Regions from separate parts of the Synechococcus sp. M16.1 genome, predicted to be linked through region 1. Evidence: predicted binding sites of a transcription regulator. Region 1 holds the regulator's gene; the other holds the start of a gene.

Region 1 (11,748 bases):
GTGGGGCCCACAGGGATCTGAAACAGCGTGGCGTATTCCAAACAGGCCTCCACGCTGGAGCCTGCAAAGCGAAGCATTCCAGTTGTGTCGTACAGACCCACCACTGGAAGGAGCCACCAATCAGAACCCCTCAAAGCTAAAGGAAATCTGAAGACAAATCCAGTCCGGTCTTACGTCAGGCCTAAACGTCGACGCTGCGCCTCAGGCCAGGACTGAACCGGATGTTGGGCCAGCACCGCATTGCTCCAGCGGGACTCCCCAGTGATCTCCTCGCCGCACCAGGGCGGAATCCGGAGCTCCGCCTGGGCCGATGCCAGCTCCACCTCCGCCAGCACCAAGGGGGCATTCTCGCCCTGGAAACAATCCACCACCCAGTCACCACCCGGGCAATCCAAGGCGTAGCGGACTTTGTCCAGGCGATGCGGCGCCAGATCCCAGAGGGCTTCGGCGTCCGCCACGGGAATCGGGTATTCGAACTCGTGGCGGACCAGGCCAACGGCATCAGCCGCCGCCTTCAGGGTGAGCCAGGCCTGATCCAATCCGCGCAGGCGCATCCGCACCGTCACACCGTCGGCACTGGCGGCCAGGTAGCCCTGACGCAGCGGCTGTGCGGGGCCGGCACTGCTGCGCCAGGCGTCCGACCGCACCAGAAAGCGCCGTTCAATCTCAAGGGCCATGGCTCAATTCTGCGAGGGCTGAGACGCGTGCAGGCTTCCCGCCCAATGCAGCTTGTGGGAGAGGGTTCGGTAATACGACGGGCTTTGATTGAGCAACACCATCAGGGCATGGTGGCGCGCCTGCTGAACAACACAGCACTCACCAGGCTCCAGCACCGTGCAGCCCACACCGTCCTTCCAAAGCTTGATGCGGTGATCCCCAGCCCCCAGGGGCCAGATCGCCAACCTGGCCCGGGGCGGCACCACCAGCGTTCGGCTGGAGAGGCTCATCGGGCAGATCGGGGCAACGATGATGGCATCGATTCCGGGATGAAGAATCGGTCCCCCTGCCGCCAGGGCGTACCCGGTGGACCCCGTGGGCGTGGAGAGGATCAGGCCATCACCACGCACCTGGTCGATCACTTCCCCATCGATCTCGAGCTCCAGGGTGCAGGTGGGCGAAATCTCATCGCGGTAGGCCCGCAGGTAGAAGTCGTTGAAGGCCCAGTGGTGCTCTTCATCGTCTTCGAGATCCGGCTGCTGCAAAGGACCCGGCGAAGCCGCTCGATCTTCCGCGGAGCGGCGATCCACCATCGCCTGAAGCATCATGCGCCGTTCGATCGCGAACTGATCGTCCTGAAGGCGTTGCCAGATCTGATCGCCGCGCAACACACGCCGGTCATGGGTGAGAAAGCCCAGATGGCCTCCCACATTGATGCTAAGGATCGGGATGTCATGCACCGCCAGGTGGCGGGCAGCCCCAAGCACCGTTCCATCCCCCCCCAGCACCAGCGCCAGGTCGGGCAACGACTCCTCAACAGCCAGCAGGCCTGGGAAAGGATTCACCCGCGGCCCCGACATCGCCGTGACCACGTGGGAGCCGAGAGCTTTCAGCTCCTTGGCACATTGCCGGGCTTCACGCTGGGCAGGCTGGCTGTCGGCCCGATAGATCACCCAGACCCGATCGAGACGCATGACCCAGGTGTGCGGGGGTTACCAGCGCAGCAGGTTGAACTGCTCCATGTCGACGGTAACGCGATTGCGATAAAGCGACAGCAGGATCGCCAGACCGACAGCGGCCTCAGCGGCAGCCACCGTGATCACGAACACAGCAAAGACCTGGCCGCGAATCAGATCACCATCCACGAAGGAGGAGAAGGCCATCAGGTTGATGTTCACGGCGTTGAGCATCAGCTCAATGCTCATCAGCACGCGCACCGCATTGCGGCTGTTGATCAGACCCCAGACGCCGATGCAGAAGAGCATCGCGGCCACCAGGAGATAGGCCTGCAGTGAGGGAAGCGTGGCAAGGAAATCGCTCATCAGTCCGCTCGATTCATCAGCAAGGGAGTACGGGCCTTCTCAATCAGGCCTTGATCGGCCACCTCACCGGTGACCACATCGGTGGCCAGCACATCACGACGGGCCAAGACGATGGCGCCGATCATGGCCATCAGCAGCAGCACCGATGCCACCTCGAAGGGCAAGAGGTAATCAGTGAACAGGTGCTCACCAATGCGGGCCGTGGCTTCCTCACCCACGGCGGCAGGACCGGGCAGCGACCAGGGGGTGGTGACCACAACACGAACCAGCAACGCCAGCAGACCGGCGCAAACGCCGGCGGACACCACACGGCGCGTGGTGAGGTTGGCGATGGACTTGAGATCTTCCCGCTTGTTGACGAGCATGATCGCGAACAGGATCAACACGTTGATCGCGCCCACGTACACCAGGATCTGGGCCATGGCCACGAAACTGGCGTTCAGCAGCAGGTAGAGCCCTGCAACGGCGGTGAACACCCCGCCCAGCAGGAAGGCGGAATAAACGATGTTGCTAAGCAGCACCACGCCAAGGGCGCCGATCACCACAACGGCGGACAGCACCAGAAAACAGATCAGCTCGGTAGTTGTCGCGATGGTCATGCGTCGCCCTCCTTGGCCTCACTGGAGGATTGTCCCTCATTCTTGGCAGAGGACTTGGCAGGAGGGGTGAGGGTCTCCAACACCTGAGACGGCAGCTGACCAGCCCGGGGACGATCGGCGGCAACACCGTGGGGATCCATCTCGCCCGCCGGCAGATAGGCGAGTTCCCTGAGGGGAACAACGGAGGGGTCGGTGGTGACGCTGGTGGGAAGGCGTCCGAGGGCTACGTTGTCATAGTTGAGGCTGTGGCGATCAAAAGCCGCCAGCTCGTACTCCTCAGTCATCGAGAGGCAGTTGGTGGGGCAGTACTCGACGCAGTTGCCGCAGAAAATGCAAACACCGAAGTCGATGGAGTAGTTGCGCAGCTCCTTCTTCTTCGTGGCCTTGTTCATCACCCAATCGACCACCGGAAGATTGATCGGGCAGACCCGCACGCACACCTCACAGGCGATGCACTTGTCGAACTCGTAGTGAATCCGGCCCCGATAACGCTCGGAAGGAATGAGCTTCTCGTAGGGGTACTGCACCGTGACCGGACGGCGCTGCATGTGGTCGAAGGTGACCGAAAAGCCTTGGGCCAGATTCCGGGCTGCATCGACTGCATCCCGGGTGTAATCACCGACCTGTTTGAGGAAGCCGAACATGGTCTGAAGCGGAGAGAACGAAGCGGAGCCGGGAGCGAAGAAATCCTAGGTAGGAAAACCTAGCCGCCGAATGCAACGGGGAATGCGAGCTTGAGGGCCGCTGTCACCAGCAGGTTCACCAGGGACAGGGGCAGCAGGAACTTCCAGCCGAGATCGAGCAGCTGGTCAATGCGCACGCGGGGGGTGGTCCAGCGCAGCAGGATCGCCACGAACACCAGCAGATAGGCCTTGAGCACCGTCATCACGATGCCAACGGTGCCCGTGATGACCTGCACCACGGGGGCATCGATGGGCTGGTTCAACCAGCCGGCCAGCCACTCCACAGGAATCGGGAAGCCCCAACCACCGAGATACAGAACGCTGACCAGGACGGCCGAGAGCACCAGGTTGATGTAACCCGCCAGGTAGAAGAGGGCGAACTTCATGCCCGCGTACTCGGTCTGATAGCCGGCGACCAGCTCTTCCTCAGCTTCGGGAAGGTCGAAGGGCAGCCGCTCACACTCGGCCAGGGCGCAGATCCAAAAAATCAGGAAGCCCACCGGCTGGCGCCAGATGTTCCAGCTCAAGATTCCGGCACCGGTCTGCTGACCCACGATGTCGACCGTGCTCAGCGAGTTGGTCATCATCACGATGGCCAGCACCGCCAGAGCCAGGGGAATCTCGTAGCTGATCGATTGAGCCGCGGCCCGCAGCCCACCGAGCAGCGAGTACTTGTTGTTGGAGGCATAGCCGCTCATCAGCAAGCCGATCGGCTGGATGCTGCTGAAGGCGATCCAGAGGAAGATCCCCACGCCCACATTGCTAATCAGCAGGTTCTGGCCGAAAGGAATGATCAGCCAAGAGATGATCACCGGCACCACCACCAGCACCGGGCCGAGGGTGAACAGCAGGCTGTCGGCCCGCGCCGGGATGATGTCTTCCTTGACGAGCAGCTTGAGGCCGTCAGCCAGGGGCTGAAGCACGCCCAGGGCACCGGCGTACTCCGGACCGATTCGCTGCTGGACAGCGGCGGAAATCTTGCGTTCCAGCCACACAGAAACCAGCACACCCACCACTGCAGCCACCAGAACCAGCAGCATCGGCAGCGGCAGCCAAAGCAGCCTCGCCACCTCCGGGGAGAAGCCAAACCCTTGCAGGGCCTGGCTAAAGCTCAATTCCAGGTCCAATCCCGGACTCACCATGGTGTCGACGGAAGTGGGTGCAACTTAGGCGGCCGGAGCCGAGACGCGCTCCTCAATGGGCATCCAGGAGCGTGGCTGGGATCCGGAGTAGATCTGCGAAGGCCGGAAAATCCGGTTTGCCCCGAGCTGCTCCCGCCAATGGGCCAGCCAGCCGGCAACCCTGGCAATGGCGAAAACCGGCGTGAACAGATCCCTGGGGATGCCGAGCTTGCGGTACACCAGGCCCGAATAGAAATCGACGTTGGGATAGATGCCTTTGGGGCCGAGACGGGACGCTGCTTCTGCTTCGATCGCCCGGGCCACGTCGTAGAGGTCGTCATGGCCGAAGCTGGCGAACATCTCCTCCACCAGGGCCTGCAGGATCACGGCACGGGGATCCTTCACCTTGTATTCCCGGTGGCCGAAGCCCATAATTTTGCGCTTGGCCGCGATGGCTTCATCCAGGAAAGCGCCAGCGTTCTCGGGACTGCCCACCTGCTCGAGCATGGCGAGGACATCTTCATTGGCGCCGCCATGGAGTGGGCCCGCCAGGGTGCCCACGGCTGAAGCCACCACGGCGTAGGGGTCGGTGAGGGTGCTGGCGGTGACCCGGGCACTGAAGGTGCTGGCGTTGAGGCTGTGCTCGGCATGGAGCATCAGGCAGCGATCAAAGATCCGCGCCGCCAGGGGATCCGGCTCACGTTCGGTGAGCATGTAGAGGAAATTGGCGGAGTAAGCCAGATCATCCCGGGGCTGGATTGGGTCCTGGCCTTTGCGGATCAGCTGAAAAGCGGCCACCATCGTGGGGATCTTGGCGATCAGCCGCACCACCGCGTCATAGATGTACTGCGGGTCGTCGATCGCCCGGCGCGAATAGAACAGCCCCAGGGAAGCAGCACTGGACTGCAGCGCGTCCATCGGATGGCCGCTGGCCGGGAAGCACTTCATCATGTCCCGCACCCGGAAGCTGACCCGCCGGTGCATCTGCACCGCGTGCTCAAACTCCGCAAGCTGGTCGCGGCTGGGCAGCTCTCCCCAGATCAGCAGATAAGCCGTTTCCAGAAAACTGCTGTTGGCCGCCAGATCCTGCATCGGATAGCCGCGGTAGGTGAGCAGCCCTTGCTCTCCATCGATGTCGCAGATCGCCGACTGGGTGGCCGGCACGCCATCCAGGCCTGGACGCAGTTCGATCCCGGTCCGCGCATGGCGCAGGTCGCCTATCTGCTGCTGGGCCACCGCCTGATTGCCTCTAAGAGCAACCTAAATCGTCAATCAACAGTGCTGGCCGAAGCAAGGCCTTCAACTGCCACTGGCCCGCGGAACGACGCAGCTGAATCACGCCGGCTTTCTTCAGCACCAGGGATCCCGGGGCACACCCCAGAAGACCGCAGGCCAGATCTCCTAGATCCGGCTCATGACCGACCAAGCCAAGCCGTTGATCAAAGGCGGTCACCAGCATGTTGAGGTCCCCTCCCGGCTGGAGCCGTTCATCCACCGCGAGTTCAGAAGCGAGCCCCGCCTCCAACGCCAGTTCCGCCGTTTGCAGAGCCCGGCGATAGGGGCTGGACAGCAATCGATCCACGCGCAGCCCCCGTTGCACGAGGGCCGCCATCACCCGCTGGGTTCGCTGACGGCCAGCGGCGGTCAGGGGGCGATCCGGATGGTCCTGGCCCGCCTGGCGGGGTTCGGCGATGCCATGCCGCAACAGAACCAGGTCAGCCGAGTTCGAGCCGGGCATGCAAGGGAATCTCGGTACTGCCTTGCTCCTGACGATCAACGTCGACGGCCACCGCAAGGCCGCGGACCTGATCCTGAAGCGGTCGCCCCGCCATCACCTGCAGCAGGGCCCAAGGCCGCCATTGCCCCAACAGTGCGCGGGCCGGCTCATCCGCCAGCAGGAGGGCCTGCGCTGGTTGGGCGGAGGCTGTGAGCTCCTGCCACTGGCTCAAGCGGGGCTGGAGGGCACGCCCGTTCTGACGCTGCGCCAGAGCCATCAAGGACTCGCCCCACCAGTTCAGCGCAGACGAGCGCACCTGAGCCACGGCCAATTGAGCATCCACCCCAGGCTGGCGTCCCCGCTGGCGCACCAGCCGCGTCCACACGCTCAACACCTCGCCATCCCCCTCCAGCTCAGAACGGGTCAGACCCTGCTCCTGCAAACGCGCATCCACCGCATCCCTGGCGGGAGTTTGCGGGCGGGTGGCCAGCAGCCAGCCCTCGGGTTGGTCCTGCCAGAGGAGAGGGCCAGCATCGGCCCCCACAACAGCATCGGCCGCCGGCTGGTCCGCCAAGTACTGCTTCAGCACCGGAGCGAACCATTGGGCCAGCGGATGGCTTTCGCTGGGATCCAACAAACGGGCTGGACTCTGCAGCTGAGCCAGCCAGCGGGCATGGCCGCCCGCCGACGCCGTCAGATCCGTGAGCCCAGGCCAGGGGTCGGTACCAAGGGCTTGCCGGAACCCGAGGCGCCCATCCACCGCCAGGGTTGAACCCTCCGGTCGCAGTGATGCCACGAGTCCGCTCAGATCGTCCCGTTGGGCCACCAGCTCAGGCAGCTGCAGCCAATGCTCAAGGGCGTGGGGAGATGCCGTGAGCAGAGCCACGCCTTCGCCGAGCTCAGCCACCTGAGCTTGCAGGCGTTGATCGCCCAGCTGATGCTGATCCGGAAGCTGGGAGACATCGAGTGCCTGCTCCAGCACACCCCGGCCTGAGGCCACGAGGAGCAGATCGTCGTCAATCAGGGCCGTAGCCAGGGGTTGGGGGTCCTGCCCCACCAACGCTCCCTGACCGCTGATCACACCGATACCGCGGTAGCTGCTGATCTGCAGGTCGGTGCCCGCCAGGCTGCGGGTCTGCCAGAACCGTTGCAGAAAACGCCGGGCGCCGTCGTCATCCCGACTCGTCAAAGCCAACACCCAACCGGCGTTGGAATCACCATCGGTGAGGGTGAGACTGACCTCCTCGCCAAGCCAGGGCTCCAGCTCAAGACCGAACTGGAGGCCCGCCAAAGCAAAGACCCCTTCGCGCCACTGCCGGGCGCCATCACGGGCATCGCGGCGTTGGGAGGCAGGGGCAACGGCCTGGGCATAGGCCGGCAACCGTCCTGGATCGGCCAACCAATGGAGGGACAAGTCAGCATCCCGAGGCACAAACCGGGCCGCCCGAGGCAGATGCAACGGCTGCTCTGCCAGCTGCAGGGGGCTCTGGCGGTTCATGGTCCAGAGCAGGCCAACGGCCAGCAAAATCAGCGACAACAGCACAGCGCCGGCAGCGCTGAGGAAGGGGCGGGCCTTCATGGGCCGGCGGTCTCGAGTCGCCTCATCTTTGTCCATCACCGCAGAATGGCGCCATGGGCCAATCCCAACAACCACAACCAATCCAAGCCTCTGAACTGCAGCAATGGCTGCAAAGCGAGCGACCGTCACCGCAGCTGGTGGATGTGCGCGAGGAGGCTGAGCTTGCGATCGCTGCCTTCCCCGGTGCGGTGCTGCACCGCCCCCTGAGCCAATCCAATGCATGGCTTGGAACACTGCAGGCCGACCTCAACCCAGATCAACCCGTCGTGGTGGTCTGCCATGCCGGCGTGCGCAGCTACCACTTCGGCCTGTGGCTGCTGGACCAACCCTGGGGCCTTGAGGTGTGGAACCTTGAAGGAGGCATTGATGCCTGGAGCCTTCAGGTGGATCCAAGAGTTCCCCGCTACTGATGAGCAAGCCCCTGTCCCTTCGGCAAGAACAGGTGCTTCAGGCGACGGTGCACCACTACGTCGACACGATGGAGCCGGTGGGCAGCCGCACCCTGGTGCAACGCTTCGGCATCCCCGCCAGCTCCGCCACCGTTCGCTCCGCCATGGGGGCACTTGAGCGCCGAGGACTGCTGCATCAACCGCACACCTCCGCCGGACGCGTTCCCAGTCCGATGGGATACCGGCACTACGTGGATGCGCTGCTGCCGGAACCCGGCATCGCTGTTCAACACCTGGAACGGGAGCTCACCGGCCTCAGTCTTCGTTGGGCCGGTTTGGACGACCTGCTGATGCATCTGGCCCGGCGGCTGACGGATTTCACCGGTCTGATGAGCCTGATCACCCAACCGCAGCACGAGAACCAGCAACTGGAGACGATTCGTTTGGTGCCCAGCGGTGATCGACTGCTGGTGATGCTGGTGGAAGCCAATGGCCGTGCCAGCCACCTCAACCTGCGTCTGCCCCACGGGGCTGAAGCCGAACTCACCGCGATGGAACGCTGGGCGTCGGCCCAGCTCGAGCAGGGCGACCTGAACTGGGACGCACTGCCCAGGCAGCTGCAACGCAGCGGCGCTGTGCTGCGCAACGCCCTTGAGCAGCCCACCCCCGCCAATTCCACACAGGTGGTGGTGCATGGCCTTTCCAGGCTGGTGAGCGAACCGGAATTTGAAAGCACCTCAAGCCTTCGGCCGCTGCTGGAACTGATCGATGACCAACCAGCCACCTTGATCAGCCGCGGTGAATCCGCACGGGTGTGGATCGGCGACGAACATCCTCAGCCAGCCCTGGAGGCCTGTGCTGTGGTTCAGGCTCCATACCGCTGCAACGAGGGGCTCGGCCATGTGGCCCTGGTGGGGCCGATGCGGATGGCCTATGCCACGGCCCGAGCCGCCGTGCAGCGGGTGGCCCGGCACCTGGAATTGCTGCTGGCCTGAGGCCCGCTCCTTAGAGCTGATCCCCCAGCTTCTCCGCCACGGTGTTGACGTCCTTGTCGCCGCGGCCTGAGCAGTTGATCACCACTTCCGTGCCATCGGCCAGGGTGGGGCAAAGCTGCTCAAGCCAGGCGAAGGCATGGGCGGTTTCCAGGGCCGGAATGATGCCCTCAAGCTCACTCACAAGGCGCAGGGCATCGAGGGCCTGTTGGTCGGTGACTGCGGCGTACTCGGCACGCCCGATCTCCCGCAGGTAGCTGTGCTCCGGCCCCACTCCGGGGTAATCGAGGCCTGCACTGATGGAGTGGGCCTCCATCACCTGACCGTCTCCGTCCTGCAGCAGCAGGCTCATGGCGCCGTGCAGCACACCGGCACGGCCCTCGGTGATCGTCGCGGCGTGGCGACCGGTGGCCACACCATCACCGGCGGCCTCAACACCAATCAGCCGCACGGATGTGTCCTGCACAAATGGATGGAACAGGCCCATGGCATTGGAGCCACCGCCAACGCAGGCCATCAGCACGTCTGGCAGCCGGCCGAAGGCGTCCTGACACTGCTGCTTGGACTCCTCACCGATCACGGCATGGAAATCCCGCACCAACATCGGATAGGGGTGAGGCCCTGCGACGGATCCAAGGATGTAGTGGGTGGTCTCGACGTTGGTCACCCAGTCGCGGATCGCTTCACTGGTGGCGTCCTTGAGGGTGGCGGTTCCGGCCGTCACCGGTTGCACCGTGGCGCCCAGCAGGCGCATGCGGAAGACATTGAGGGCCTGACGGCGCATGTCTTCAGCGCCCATGTAGATCACGCACTCCAAGCCGAAGCGAGCACAGACCGTGGCCGTGGCGACGCCGTGCTGCCCCGCACCGGTCTCGGCAATGATCCGTTTCTTGCCCATTCGCAGGGCCAGAAGGGCCTGCCCCAGGGCGTTGTTGATCTTGTGGGCACCGGTGTGGTTCAGGTCTTCCCGCTTGAGCCAAATGCGGGGGCCACCGTCGGCGCGGCGGTAGTGGGCGGTGAGACGCTCGGCCTCATACAACGGTGTCGCCCGGCCGACGTAGTTCTTCAGCAGGCGGTTGAGCTCGGCGGTGAAAGCGGGATCGTTCCAGGCCTGGGCCGCTGCCTGCTCCAGTTCCGCCAGGGCCGGCATCAGGGTCTCGGGCACGTACTGACCGCCGAACCGTCCAAAGCGACCGTGGGCACCTGGGCGCACCGCTGGCTGCAGGCGGGAGGGATCCGGAGTGCTGGCGTTGGGCAGGGTGCTGGTCACGGATCCACGGCGGAGCGTCGGCTCAGCGTAAGCAGGCGGTCACGCCATGGGGCGCCGCATCGGCGCTCATCGACAATGCAAGCCGGTTGCGACAGGTGGATGCCGAAGGGAGGCTGGCAGGAATTCAGCAGTGCCGAGAGCCTGCAGCGACCGAGCGGCCCTGCGGCGAAGCCCGCAGCCAAGGCGCAGCAAATGGTGCGGGTGCAGCCCACCCGTGGTGGCAAAGGTGGCAAAACCGTGACGGTGATCCGGGGCCTGGAGCTGGATGCTGCAGGCTTCAAGGCGCTGCTGAAGAAGCTCAAAACACGCATCGGCAGTGGCGGGACCGCCAAGGAAGGCGTGATCGAACTGCAAGGAGATCAGGTGGATCTGGCGCTCGAGCTGCTCAGCAAGGAGGGATACCGGCCGAAACGGGCTGGGGGCTAAGGGAGAATGGCCGCCACTTCTTGCTGTGGCCATGACCGCCAGCCCCACCTACGGAGAGCTCACCAACAAAGGTGCGTCCACCAACATCGCCTGGCATGAGGCCTCCGTGGGCCGCGACGAGCGCTCGAACCAGCGTGGTCACCGCAGCGCCATTCTTTGGTTCACCGGACTCTCCGGCTCCGGCAAGAGCACCCTGGCCAATGCCGTCAACGCAGCCCTGTTCGAGCGAGGACTCGCCACCTATGTGCTGGACGGCGACAACATCCGCCACGGCCTCTGCAAAGACCTGGGCTTCTCCGATGCCGACCGTGAGGAGAACATCCGCCGCATCGGTGAAGTGGCCAAGCTGTTCCTGGATGCGGGCGTGATCGTGCTGACCGCCTTTGTGTCGCCCTTCCGTGCAGACCGGGACAAGGCCCGGGACCTGGTGGAGGACGGTGACTTCCTCGAGGTGTTCTGCGCCGCAGACCTCGAGGTCTGCGAATCCCGCGACCCCAAAGGCCTCTACGCCAAGGCACGGGCGGGGCAGATCAAGGAATTCACCGGCATCTCCAGCCCCTACGAAGCACCGGAAACGCCCGAACTGAAGATCGACACCGGCAAGCAGGATCTGGCCGACTCCGTGGAGCTGGTAATCAAAGCGCTCCAGGAGCGTGGGGTGATTCCGGCCGCCTGAGGTCGACGTCACCAGCCCTGGCGGCATCCGCCAGGGTTTTGATGCAACTGGCCACCGGCACCGCCAACAGCAGGCCCAGCAGATCGCCCACGCCATAGAGGGCGCCCACTCGGGCGCCAACGGGCAAGGCGATCAGCAACCAGGCCGGTTGCAACCCCACGATGCTGCCCATCAGCCGCGGTTGGATCACCTGATCCACGATCTGACCGACCACAATCGCCGCGGCAAGCAACTCAAGGCCTGTGCGCGGGTCCTGAACCGCCAGCACCGCACTCACCGAGACGATCGACACGGCACTGGCATAGGGCACCAGGGTG
Region 2 (11,748 bases), 250 kb from region 1:
GGGCGGCATCACCTGGGAAGGTGCTGCGCTGGAGGAGGTAGGCCGCCGTGTCGACAGCGGTGCCGTGGTGGTCCGGATTGACCCCCGCTATTTCCGCCCCGCTGAGGTGGAAACCCTGCTGGGCGATCCCACCAAGGCGCGCGACAAACTGGGTTGGACCCCCACCACCACTCTGGAGCAGCTGGTGGCGGAGATGGTGGAGACCGATCACGAGGAGGCGCGTAAGGAAGCGCTGCTGAAGCGGGAAGGTTTCAAGGTTGTCGGGGCGCACGAATGACCCTGATCTCTGGATCCGACAGGATCGCCATTTTTGGTGCTCGGGGGATGGCGGGCAGTGCCATCGCCCGGGCCTTGCAGCAGCGCGGTTATGGATCGCTGTTAACACCAGGCCGTAATGCCTTGGATTGTCTGGATCGCCCTGCAGTGGAGCAGTGGATGCAGCAGTCGCGGCCGGACGTGGTGGTTCTCGCCGCTGCCAGGGTGGGTGGCATTCAGGCCAACAACAGCTTTCCGGCTGATTTCCTGCTGGACAACCTCAAGATCCAAACCAATGTGATCGAGGCGGCATGGGCCAGTGGTGTCCGGCGGCTGCTGTTCCTTGGCAGCAGTTGCATCTACCCGAAGTTCGCAGACCAACCGATTCGCGAAGAGGCGCTGCTCACCGGGGCCCTAGAGCCCACCAATGAGTGGTACGCCATCGCCAAGATCAGCGGCATCAAGCTGTGTGAGGCCCTTCGCCGTCAGCACGCCTTTGATGCCATCAGCCTGATGCCAACGAACCTGTACGGGACGGGGGATAACTACCACCCCACCAACAGCCATGTGCTGCCTGCCCTGCTGCGCCGCTTCCATGAAGCCAAGACCCGTGGGGATGCGTCGGTCACCTGCTGGGGCAGTGGCACTCCGCTGCGGGAGTTTTTGCATGCTGATGACCTGGGTGCGGCTTGTGTATTCGCCTTGGAGCATTGGAGCGCAATGGCGGACGATGCCCCACTGAACGAGGCCGGCCAGCCCTTGGCCTTTTTGAATGTGGGCACCGGGGTTGATCTCACGATTCGCGCCTTGGCGGAGCAGATCGCTGCCGTGGTGGGCTTCAGCGGAGACCTGCTGTGGGAGACGAGCAAGCCAGATGGAACACCGAAAAAGCAGCTGGATGTCAGCCGTCTGCGGGCCATGGGCTGGTCGGCATCGATTTCCCTGGCCGATGGCCTGCAGCGTGCTTACGCGGATTTCCAGGCAGCTCTGGCGACGGAACAATTGAGGGGCTGAGCTGCCATCCTGTTCCCCTGAACGCTCTGCTGCTGTGAACGGTTTCGACTCCGGCATCCACTCGCGTCGTCGCGCTCTGTTCATGGAGCAACTCGGCGCTGCCGCCGCGGTGATTCCGGCCGCGGCATTGGCGACTCATCACGCCGACTGCGAATGGCCCTTCCGGCAGGACAGCGATTTCTTTTATCTCACCGGTTTTGATGAACCGGATGCGGTGGCTCTGCTGCTGCCGCATCGACCGGAAGGCGAGCGCTACGTGCTGTTCGTGCAGCCCAAGGACCCTGCTGCTGAGGTGTGGACCGGCTTCCGATGGGGCACCGAAGGCGCCGTGGAGCGCTATGGGGCGGACCTGGCTCATCCGCTGGATCAGCTGAGCGAAAAACTGCCCGAGTACCTCGCCGGTGCCGAAGCCATCGCCTTCCGGGTGGGCCGAAACACATCGGTGGAGTCGATGGTGCTTTCGGCCTGGGGGCGGCAACTGGACACCTATGCCCGCACGGGGACGGCGGCCCTGGGCCTGGTGGCACCAACGCCGATCCTGCATCGCCTGCGGCTGCGCAAGGAGCCCCATGAGTTGGAGCGTTTGCGGGAGGCCTGCCGCATCTCCTCAGAAGCCCACGAGCTGGCCCGATCGATCACCCGCCCGGGCATGAACGAAGCCGAGGTTCAGGCTGCGATGGAGGCCCATTTCCGCAGCAACGGGGCCCGTGGTCCGGCCTACGGATCCATCGTCGCCGGCGGTGATAACGCCTGCGTGCTGCACTACACCGCCAACACGGCCCCGCTGCAGGACGGTGACCTGCTGCTGATCGATGCCGGTTGTTCGCTGGAGGATTACTACAACGGCGACATCACCCGCACTTTCCCGGTGAATGGCCGCTTCACGGTGGAACAGCGGGAGCTCTACAGCCTGGTGCTGGAGGCTCAGGAAGCTGCGGTTGCCGTTGTGGCTCCCGGCGGCACGGCGGAGGCGGTGCACGACACCGCCCTGCGAATTCTGGTGGAGGGCTTGGTGGACCTGGGCCTGCTGATCGGGGATGTGGACGGCATCATCGAGCGAGGCGATTACCGCCACCTGTACATGCACCGCACCGGCCATTGGCTGGGTCTGGATGTGCATGACGTGGGGGCCTACCGGCTAGGTGAGCAACCTGCGCCGCTGGAGCCAGGCATGGTGCTCACCGTTGAGCCCGGTCTTTACGTCAGCGATCGCCTCAGCGTGCCGGAAGGACAGCCAGAGATTGACGATCGCTGGAAAGGCATCGGCATCCGCATCGAAGACGACGTTGCCGTCACCGAGACGGGCCATGAGGTGCTCACCGCCGGTGCCCTCAAGAGCGTTGCTGCGATGGAGCGCTGATCGCCTCGATCAGCGGGGAGTTTCGCGGACCGCAGTTGCCCTTATCCCGCAGCTCCTTCCCAGTGCAAGACCGCTTCAGTGGTCGTCAGCACGTGATCGGCGCCCGCTTCCCGCAGCCGTTGCTCATAGATGTCGCGCGCCGCAGCCTGCTCTGGGGTTTGTAGGTGAGGCGGTGCCACCGCCAGGCTCACGAATCGTTTTTCCGGCCAGCGTTCCCGGGCCTGGATCACGGTGTTCACATCGGCCACGGTGTCGCCGAGATAGGCCACCTGAACTCCCTCGGCACTGGCCCCCAGTGCTTTGGCCAGGCGGATCAAGCCTGTGGGGTCCGGTTTGTCGGGGGCATCCCCCATCGCGATCAGGGGCGGGTCCTGGAGCCCCAGGCGCTGTTGCAGCACGAAGCGGGCTGAGGGTGGTTCAGCTCCACTCACAAATCCCCAGCGCAACTTGCGCTTCGACAGTGTGGTGAAAAAGCTGGCGTCCACCAGAAGAGGCTCATCACCGATGAAGCCCGTCCATTGGCTGGGGTCTCCATCCGGATCTCCGCCGAAGTAGAAGCCGCTGAACACATCGATCAGCGCGGCGCGATCCGGCAGCTCAGCACCATGGCGCCGCATCAGTTCCAGGCTGGCGTCCCAGTCGTTGTTCCAGGCTCCCTCAGCCTTCAACGCATCGATGACATCAGCGCTGGGTTGCCAACCGCAGTAGTGCTGCACAGTGCATTGAAGGGCCCGTCGATAGCTGCCCGCGACATCGCGGATCACACCATCGATGTCGAACAGCAGGATGGTTGGGGATCCCAGAACGTCCAATGGGGAGCGGCTGTTAGGTTAGTTGTTTGTATTTCTGTCTTGAGCGCTGACACCATGACGGTCACCGAAGGCGCTGCCCCTACCGACCAGGAGGTCGCGACTCCGTCAGCCGACGCGGCTGAAGGCGCCACCCAGGCAGCTGAAACTACTGAAAAGCCTGCAGCCAGCGAAGCTGAAGGCCGTCCTGTGCTGAAGGGCGCCGCCGCGGCTCTGGCCACGGCCACCATCGATGCCGATGGTGTTCCTTCCGGTTACACCCCCAAGGCCGATGAGGGCCGCTTCCTGCTGAAGATCCTCTGGCTTCCCGACAACGTGGCCCTTGCGGTTGATCAGATCGTTGGCGGTGGCCCCAGCCCCCTCACCTCCTACTTCTTCTGGCCCCGTGAGGATGCCTGGGAAAGCCTGAAGACCGAACTGGAAGGCAAGAGCTGGATCACCGACAACGAGCGGGTTGAAGTGCTCAACCAGGCCACTGAGGTGATCAACTACTGGCAGGAAGAGGGCAAAGGCAAGAGCCTCGACGAGGCCAAGGCCAAGTTCCCCGAAGTCACCTTCTGCGGTACCGCCTGATTCCGCTTTTCAATTTGATGATGCAAACCTGCCTTCGGGCAGGTTTTTTTATGCCTTCCTGTGGCTTGGCTGGTGTTGGGAAAACGAACGGACAAACCACACCACAAAAAAGGCCAGGGGCGCTAACCCCTGGCCTTTTGCGACGTCATCCTTGAAACAGGGGGATGAATCAGTCGGAGGTTTTGCTGGCCTGAAGGCGAGCGCGGGCTTCATTCAGCTGTTGCTGCGCCTTGAGTTTTTCCGGCGAAGCAGGTTGGCCTTCCATGCCAGCCACCACGGTGGAGGCCTTCTGGAAAGCGGCTTCGGCGGCAGCGGCATCGATGGAGCTGCCCAGTTCGGCCTTGTTCACCAGAACGGTGACTTCATCAGCATCCACTTCGGCAAAACCACCCATCAGAGCGATGGAGTTCCAGGCACCGTTGGCACGCACCCGCAGCACACCGATGTCGATGGCGGTGAGCAGGGAGATGTGGCCGGGCAGGATGCCGAGTTGACCGGTAGTACTGGGCAGGATCACCTCGTCGGCGCTGCCATCAAAGACGTTCTGGTCTGTTGCCAGCACGCGGAGGGTGAGGGACATGAACCTTGGTTCGAAAAGAGAACGGACTGTCGAGAAACACGTGATCGGGGGTGTGAATCACACCCCCGCAGGGATCACTTGGTTTCGGCGGCGATCTTCTCGGCCTTGGCTTTCACTTCCTCGATGTTGCCCACCAGGTAGAAGGCGGCTTCGGGGAGGCTGTCCAGCTCACCGGAAAGGATCTGGTTGAAACCAGCGATGGTCTCCTCCAGCTTCACGTACTTGCCGGGCATGCCGGTGAAGATTTCAGCCACGAAGAAAGGCTGGGAGAGGAACTTCTCCACCTTGCGGGCACGGTCCACGGTGCGACGGTCGTCTTCCGACAGTTCGTCGAGACCAAGAATCGCGATGATGTCCTGCAGTTCCTTGTAGCGCTGCAGGGTGGACTGCACGGCGCGGGCGGTGCGGTAGTGCTCGTCACCCACCACAGCTGGCTGGAGCATGGTGCTGGTGGAATCCAGAGGATCCACAGCGGGGTAGATGCCCTTGGAAGCCAGGGCACGGTTCAGCACCGTGGTGGCGTCGAGGTGGGCAAAGGTGGTGGCCGGTGCGGGGTCGGTCAGGTCGTCAGCAGGCACGTAAACGGCCTGGATCGAGGTGATCGAACCTTCAACGGTGGATGCAACACGCTCCTGCAGGGCACCCACGTCGGTGCCCAGGGTGGGCTGGTAGCCCACAGCGGAAGGCATGCGACCCAGCAGTGCGGACACCTCGGAGCCGGCCTGCACGAAGCGGAAGATGTTGTCCACGAACAGCAGCACGTCCTGCTTGTTCACGTCGCGGAAGTGCTCAGCCATGGTCAGAGCGGAGAGGCCCACGCGCATCCGGGCGCCGGGGGGCTCGTTCATCTGGCCATAGCAGAGGGCCACCTTCGACTTGGACAGGTCGTCGGCGTTGATCACGCCGGATTCCTTGAATTCCTCGTAGAGGTCGTTGCCCTCACGGGTGCGCTCACCCACACCACCGAACACAGACACACCGCCATGCTCCTTGGCGATGTTGTTGATCAGCTCCTGAATCAGCACGGTCTTGCCCACGCCGGCGCCGCCGAACAGGCCGACCTTGCCGCCCTGGCGATAGGGAGCAAGGAGATCGATCACCTTGATGCCGGTCTCGAACACCTTGGGCTTGGTCTCAAGCTCAGTGATGTTGGGGGCATCCCGGTGGATGGGAGCGGTGGCCGTGGTGTTGACGGGGCCCTGCTCGTCTACGGGCTCGCCCAGCACGTTGAAGATGCGGCCGAGGGTGCCTTCACCCACGGGCACGGAGATCGGTGCACCGGTGTCAACGGCTTCCATACCGCGCACCAGACCGTCGGTGCCACTCATGGCAACGGCACGAACCCGGTGATCACCCAGAAGCTGTTGAACCTCAGCGGTCAGAGCGACGTCGTCACCTGCGGGGTTTTTCCCCTCGATGCGCAGGGCGTTATAGATCTTGGGCAGTTTCCCGGCGGGAAATTCCACGTCCAGAACCGGGCCGATCACCTGACGGATCACACCCTTGGTGCCAGCAGATGCAGGAGCAGAAGCGACCATAGGAAGGAGAGTTGCGGGAACAGGCGCTGCGCGCTCGGACCCATTCAGAGCGGCGCAACCATACCACCGCTGTGGTTGCACCCCCCCCGGTTCGGTCACCCGCACAGCTTGGGGTATGGCCCAGGGGGTGGTCGCTTGCATACGTTGGCACTCATCGGCATCGAGTGCCAACTCGCGTCGATGCTTGGCGCATTGCGCCCTGTCCCTGCTCCTGCAAGTACCCATGGCTGCTGTTTCTCTCAGCGTCTCGACCGTTAAACCCCTCGGCGACCGCGTGTTCGTCAAGGTCTCTGAATCCGAAGAGAAGACTGCCGGCGGCATCCTTCTGCCTGACACCGCCAAAGAAAAGCCCCAGGTGGGTGAAGTGGTTCAGGTGGGCCCCGGCAAGCGCAACGACGACGGCAGCCGTCAGGCTCCCGAAGTTGGTGTGGGCGACAAGGTCCTCTACAGCAAGTACGCCGGCACCGACATCAAGCTCGGCAGCGATGAATACGTGCTGCTGTCCGAGAAGGACATCCTGGCTGTCGTCAACTGAGATCAGCCCTGCTGCATTGCGGCTTGAGCCTCAACTCAGCCTCCTTTAACCATCCTCTTCATTAGGAACCGCCTTCCATGGCAAAGCGCATCATCTACAACGAGAACGCCCGTCGCGCTCTCGAAAAAGGCATCGACATCCTCTGCGAAGCTGTTGCCGTGACCCTTGGTCCCAAGGGCCGCAACGTGGTGCTCGAGAAGAAGTTCGGTGCACCCCAGATCATCAATGACGGCGTCACCATCGCCAAGGAGATTGAGCTCGAAGACCACATCGAGAACACCGGTGTTGCTCTGATCCGTCAGGCCGCCTCCAAAACCAATGACGCCGCAGGTGACGGCACCACCACCGCCACCGTTCTGGCTCACGCCATGGTCAAGGCGGGTCTGCGCAACGTGGCTGCCGGTGCCAACGCCATCACCCTGAAGAAGGGCATCGACAAGGCTTCCGATTTCCTGGTCAGCAAGATCAAGGAAATGGCCAAGCCCATCGCTGACAGCAATGCCATCGCTCAGGTCGGCACCATCTCCGCTGGCAACGATGAAGAAGTCGGCAAGATGATTGCCGATGCCATGGACAAGGTTGGCAAGGAAGGTGTGATTTCCCTCGAAGAGGGCAAGTCCATGGAGACCGAACTCGAGGTCACCGAGGGCATGCGCTTCGATAAGGGCTACATCTCCCCTTATTTCGCCACCGACACCGAGCGGATGGAAGCCGTCCTCGACGAGCCCTACATCCTTCTCACCGACAAGAAGATCGGTCTGGTGCAGGATCTGGTGCCCGTGCTGGAGCAAATCGCCCGCACCGGCAAGCCTCTGCTGATCATTGCTGAGGACATCGAGAAGGAAGCCCTGGCCACTCTGGTGGTGAACCGTCTGCGCGGTGTGCTGAACGTGGCCGCTGTGAAGGCTCCTGGTTTTGGTGATCGCCGCAAGGCCATGTTGGAAGACATGGCTGTGCTGACCAACGGTCAGCTGATCACCGAAGATGCCGGTCTCAAGCTGGAGAACGCCAAGCTCGAGATGCTGGGCACCGCCCGTCGCATCACCATCAACAAGGACACCACCACCATCGTTGCCGAGGGCAACGAGGCGGCTGTCGGCGCCCGCTGCGAACAGATCAAGAAGCAGATGGACGAGACCGACTCCACCTATGACAAGGAGAAGCTGCAGGAACGCCTGGCCAAGCTGGCCGGTGGCGTGGCTGTGGTGAAGGTGGGTGCAGCCACCGAAACCGAGATGAAGGACAAGAAACTCCGTCTCGAGGACGCCATCAACGCCACCAAGGCGGCTGTTGAGGAAGGCATCGTTCCTGGCGGTGGCACCACCCTGGCTCACCTGGCTCCGGCCCTGGAGCAGTGGGCAGCCTCCAGCCTGTCCGGTGAGGAACTGATCGGCGCCAACATCGTGGCTGCTGCTCTTACCGCTCCGCTGATGCGCATCGCTGAAAACGCAGGTGCCAACGGCGCTGTTGTGGCTGAGAACGTCAAGGCTCGCGCTGGTGCCGAAGGCTTCAACGCTGCCTCCGGCGAGTACGTCGACATGCTGGCTGCCGGCATCGTAGATCCCGCCAAGGTGACCCGCTCCGGTCTGCAAAATGCCGCATCCATTGCTGGCATGGTGCTCACCACCGAGTGCATCGTGGCTGATCTGCCTGAGAAGAAGGAAGCAGCTCCTGCCGGCGGCGGCATGGGCGGCGGCGACTTCGACTACTGATCGACCTTCGGGTGGTCGGGAGACCACCCGATCACCCCAACTCAAGTCATGCCAAGAGGTCCTGCGGGGCCTCTTTTTTATGTTCGGATGCTGTCTTGTAAGAACTAGTTTTTACAAGATATGTGGCGCCTGGGGGCCGGCGTTGGTTGCCGGTCATGAAGGATTCGGGGTGCGGAGAGGTACCGGCTAACGTCTTGCTGTGTATCGATGTGTCGGGACAAATGCCCCAGCGCCCCGGAGCTTTCGCCGCCCAGTTCGCTCCAGAGACGCTGCAGCGTTTCAAAGCCCTTTGCCGACAACAAGACAAGGCCTACTCCAAGGTGTTGGAGCGTCTTGCCTTGTTGTACGTCGAAACGGATGGAGGCATTCTTTCCCCGGCCAGCACGGCTTCTGCTCCCTCAAAAGGCGTGCAAAAAAGGCAAGTTCAGGTTGAATCTTTGCAAAACAAGTTGTTGGAGGATCTGTTGAAGCGGGTTGAAATCCTTGAAAAGAAGGAAACAAAAACGTTGTACGAGCTTGATCGGGTCTACAAGGAAATTGCTTTTCTGAAATCAGGGTTGCAAAGCCCTGAGTAATGTTTCTGGAATCTGAAGTCTCACGGCTTAAGTTCAAGGCCGCTAGGGCTCTCATCCATTCAGGCTGCTTGAAGAATTCTTGGTTTGTTGATCTTGTAATACCGCCTCAGTCGTGGCTCAGTTTTCTTGATTAGTGCTTTCTTGTGTGGCTTCTGGTCGCAAAATTGATCGGAACAGAGCGGCAAGTTGATGAACAGCATTACGACCATCAGCTTGAAGCTGTCTTCAAAATATGTGTGCTGGAAATTGAGTTTGTGAGCGGGTTGGTTTAGTTCAACCAGCCAGCACTCAGGATCACAGCCAAGGACAAAAACAACGCCAGGCATGTCCATGTCAGACGGTTCAACGTTGCTTCGGCGCTGCTGGCGCTGCTGAACATGGAGCTGCCGCTTGCCGCCAAGCCACCCATGCCATCACCTTTGGGGCTATGCAGCAGCACCAAGACGATCAACAGAAGGCCGGTGCCGATCCAGCTCCAGGACAAAATTGAGGTGAGCATCAAACGGAAAGAGGAAGGCGAGCGGTCTTGGGGGTGGGGTCCATGTTGGACATGGGGGCAATCAGGCTTTGGCCAGTCATGGCAGCCGGTTGCGGAAGGTCAAGAATTTGCAGCAACGTCGGAGCGATATCGGCCAGCCCCCCGTTATCGCGCAGTGTGATGGCGTTGCCATGGCCAGGCAGTTTGCGCCGTTCTCCTTCGATCAGGATCGCAGGCACAGGATTGGTGGTGTGAGCTGTCCAGGCTTGGCCATCCGGACCCTTCATCAATTCGGCATTGCCGTGATCAGCCGTGATCAGCATGGTTCCGCCTTGGCGTCCCACCGCATCCAACAACCGGCCAATGCAGGCATCCACGGTTTGGATGGCTTCCTTGGCGGCCTCCATCACACCGGTGTGCCCCACCATGTCGGGGTTGGCGTAGTTGATCACAATCAACGAATAGTCCGCCTTCTCAATGGCTGAAATACAGCTGTCGGTGAGTTGCTCCGCCGACATCGCCGGTGAGAGGTCGTAGGTGGCGACCCTCGGCGAGGGCACCAAGTGACGGTCTTCTCCCGCCAGTGGCTGTTCGATGCCACCGTTCATGAAGTACGTGACGTGCGGGTACTTTTCTGTTTCTGCAGTGCGGTACTGCTTCAGCCCAGCGTCTGCCACCACCTGCCCCAACAGTTGGTCGAGCGGCTCGGGGGGGAAGACCACTTGAACGGGAAGGTCTTGTTCCACCTGGGTGAAGGTGACCACATCCACTTCCGGCGTGTGGCTGCGCTCAAAGCCCTTGAAATCGGGGAGGCAGAGCGCTTGCACGATCTGGCGGGCGCGATCGGGTCGGAAGTTGAACACCAGAACGCTGTCACAGTCTTTGATGAGGCTGTTCTGAAGCCGCACCGGTTCGAGGAATTCATCGGTGATGTCTCCGGCATAACTCTCCGCCAGCACCTGGTCTGCCGTTCGGCTGTCGACGGCGATGTTGGGATCGGTGTAGAGGTTGTAAGCCTTTTCGATCCGCTCCCAGCGCTGGTCCCGGTCCATGGCCCAGTACCGGCCACAGAGGCTGGCGAGCTGGCCAACGCCGCTTCGGCTCAGGGCCGCTTCCACCTGGCTGATGTATCCCGGTGCGCTCTGGGTCGGTGTGTCGCGACCATCGGTGATGGCATGCACGGCGACATCAGAGATGCCGCTGTCCGCTGCCCACTGGATCAGTCCACAGAGATGGTCCACGTGGCTGTGGACGCCCCCATCGGAGCAGAGGCCGAGCAGGTGCAAGGTGCCGCCTCGACCTTGGGTGCGCTCTGCCAATTCCTTGAGTGCCTGCGTGTCGCCCAGTTGGTTGCTGCGCACCGTGTCGCTGATTCGCACCAACTCTTGGCGAATGATGCGGCCGGCTCCGATGGTGAGGTGGCCCACCTCAGAGTTACCCATCTGTTGATCGGGGAGGCCCACATGGGAGCCACTGGCCTCAATCAAGGTGTGTGGATAGGCATGCCACAGGGCATCCATCACAGGAGTGCCGCCTTGCTGAATCGCGTTGTGCTCGCTTGCGTTCCTGTAACCCCAGCCATCAAGAATGGCGAGAACGACCGGTGCCACTGTCCCGGAGCGTCCTGAACCGTTGGTAGTGCTTTTCCCCACGTTCACCCGCGACCGACGGTTCTTAAGGACTCTTGCAGAATCAACTTAACGCCACGCCAGCCCTCAAGCTGCAGTTTCAGCCAATTCCCACACCCCGCAGCGCTCAATCCTCCATGGCCGACCCTGAACGGATCGAAATTCTCTCGGAGCGTGAGCTTGGTCTAACGCTGTCGCGTTTGGCGTCGCAGGTGTTGGAGAGCGCCGAAGACAGCCGTCGGTTGATGCTGTTGGGGATCCCCACCCGCGGCGTTCAGTTGTCCAGGGTTTTGGCGCGGGAATTGGAGCGGTTGACAGGTCATGCCATCTCCCAGGGGGCCATTGATCCCACGTTCCATCGCGATGATCTGGAGCGCATCGGCACCCGTCTGCCCCAGCTCACGACTCTCCCCACCAGCATTGAGGACCGCCAGGTGATTCTGGTGGACGATGTGATCTTCACGGGGCGGACTGTGCGTGCCGCCCTGGAGGCCATGCAGAGCTGGGGGCGGCCGCAGCGGGTGATGTTGCTGGCCATGGTGGATCGAGGCCATCGGGAGCTTCCGATTCAGCCTGATTTCTGTGGTCGCGTTGTGCCGACCCGACGCAGCGAAACCATCGAGCTCCGCCTCAGGGATGTTGATGGTGAGGAGGGGGTGTTCCTCAGCCGATTCAGCCGGCAGGCTTGAGT

Evidence for each region. Region 1 encodes HrcA, which represses chaperone genes, less so after heat shock. Its sites were predicted from a motif close to TTAGCACTCNNNNNNNNNGAGTGCTAA; they were not measured.
Region 2: a site for HrcA is predicted at 6,274-6,300, ahead of groES (co-chaperone GroES). Genes of this name have one in related genera too.

Annotation. Positions count from the first base shown of each region.
Region 1 is NZ_CP047954.1:1,893,174-1,904,921, forward strand. It holds gene SynM161_RS10815 (CYTH domain-containing protein) at 171-677, opposite strand; gene SynM161_RS10820 (NAD(+) kinase) at 681-1,631, opposite strand; gene nuoK (NADH-quinone oxidoreductase subunit NuoK) at 1,650-1,979, opposite strand; gene SynM161_RS10830 (NADH-quinone oxidoreductase subunit J) at 1,979-2,578, opposite strand; gene ndhI (NAD(P)H-quinone oxidoreductase subunit I) at 2,575-3,222, opposite strand; gene nuoH (NADH-quinone oxidoreductase subunit NuoH) at 3,282-4,400, opposite strand; gene SynM161_RS10845 (citrate synthase) at 4,428-5,618, opposite strand; gene sixA (phosphohistidine phosphatase SixA) at 5,632-6,120, opposite strand; gene SynM161_RS10855 (DUF3352 domain-containing protein) at 6,098-7,678, opposite strand; gene SynM161_RS10860 (rhodanese-like domain-containing protein) at 7,732-8,088, shown strand; gene hrcA (heat-inducible transcriptional repressor HrcA) at 8,088-9,062, shown strand; gene trpB (tryptophan synthase subunit beta) at 9,073-10,329, opposite strand; gene SynM161_RS10875 (translation initiation factor) at 10,429-10,755, shown strand; gene cysC (adenylyl-sulfate kinase) at 10,787-11,431, shown strand; gene SynM161_RS10885 (AI-2E family transporter) at 11,391-11,748, opposite strand, start outside.
Region 2 is NZ_CP047954.1:1,643,460-1,655,207, reverse strand. It holds gene gmd (GDP-mannose 4,6-dehydratase) at 1-277, shown strand, start outside; gene SynM161_RS09580 (GDP-L-fucose synthase) at 274-1,269, shown strand; gene SynM161_RS09575 (aminopeptidase P N-terminal domain-containing protein) at 1,304-2,629, shown strand; gene SynM161_RS09570 (TIGR01548 family HAD-type hydrolase) at 2,671-3,441, opposite strand; gene SynM161_RS09565 (30S ribosomal protein PSRP-3) at 3,496-4,011, shown strand; gene atpC (ATP synthase F1 subunit epsilon) at 4,181-4,591, opposite strand; gene atpD (F0F1 ATP synthase subunit beta) at 4,666-6,129, opposite strand; gene groES (co-chaperone GroES) at 6,353-6,664, shown strand; gene groL (chaperonin GroEL) at 6,742-8,376, shown strand; gene SynM161_RS09540 (hypothetical protein) at 8,532-8,951, shown strand; gene secG (preprotein translocase subunit SecG) at 9,220-9,450, opposite strand; gene gpmI (2,3-bisphosphoglycerate-independent phosphoglycerate mutase) at 9,450-11,087, opposite strand; gene pyrR (bifunctional pyr operon transcriptional regulator/uracil phosphoribosyltransferase PyrR) at 11,195-11,746, shown strand; gene SynM161_RS09520 (ferredoxin-thioredoxin reductase variable chain) at 11,730-11,748, opposite strand, start outside.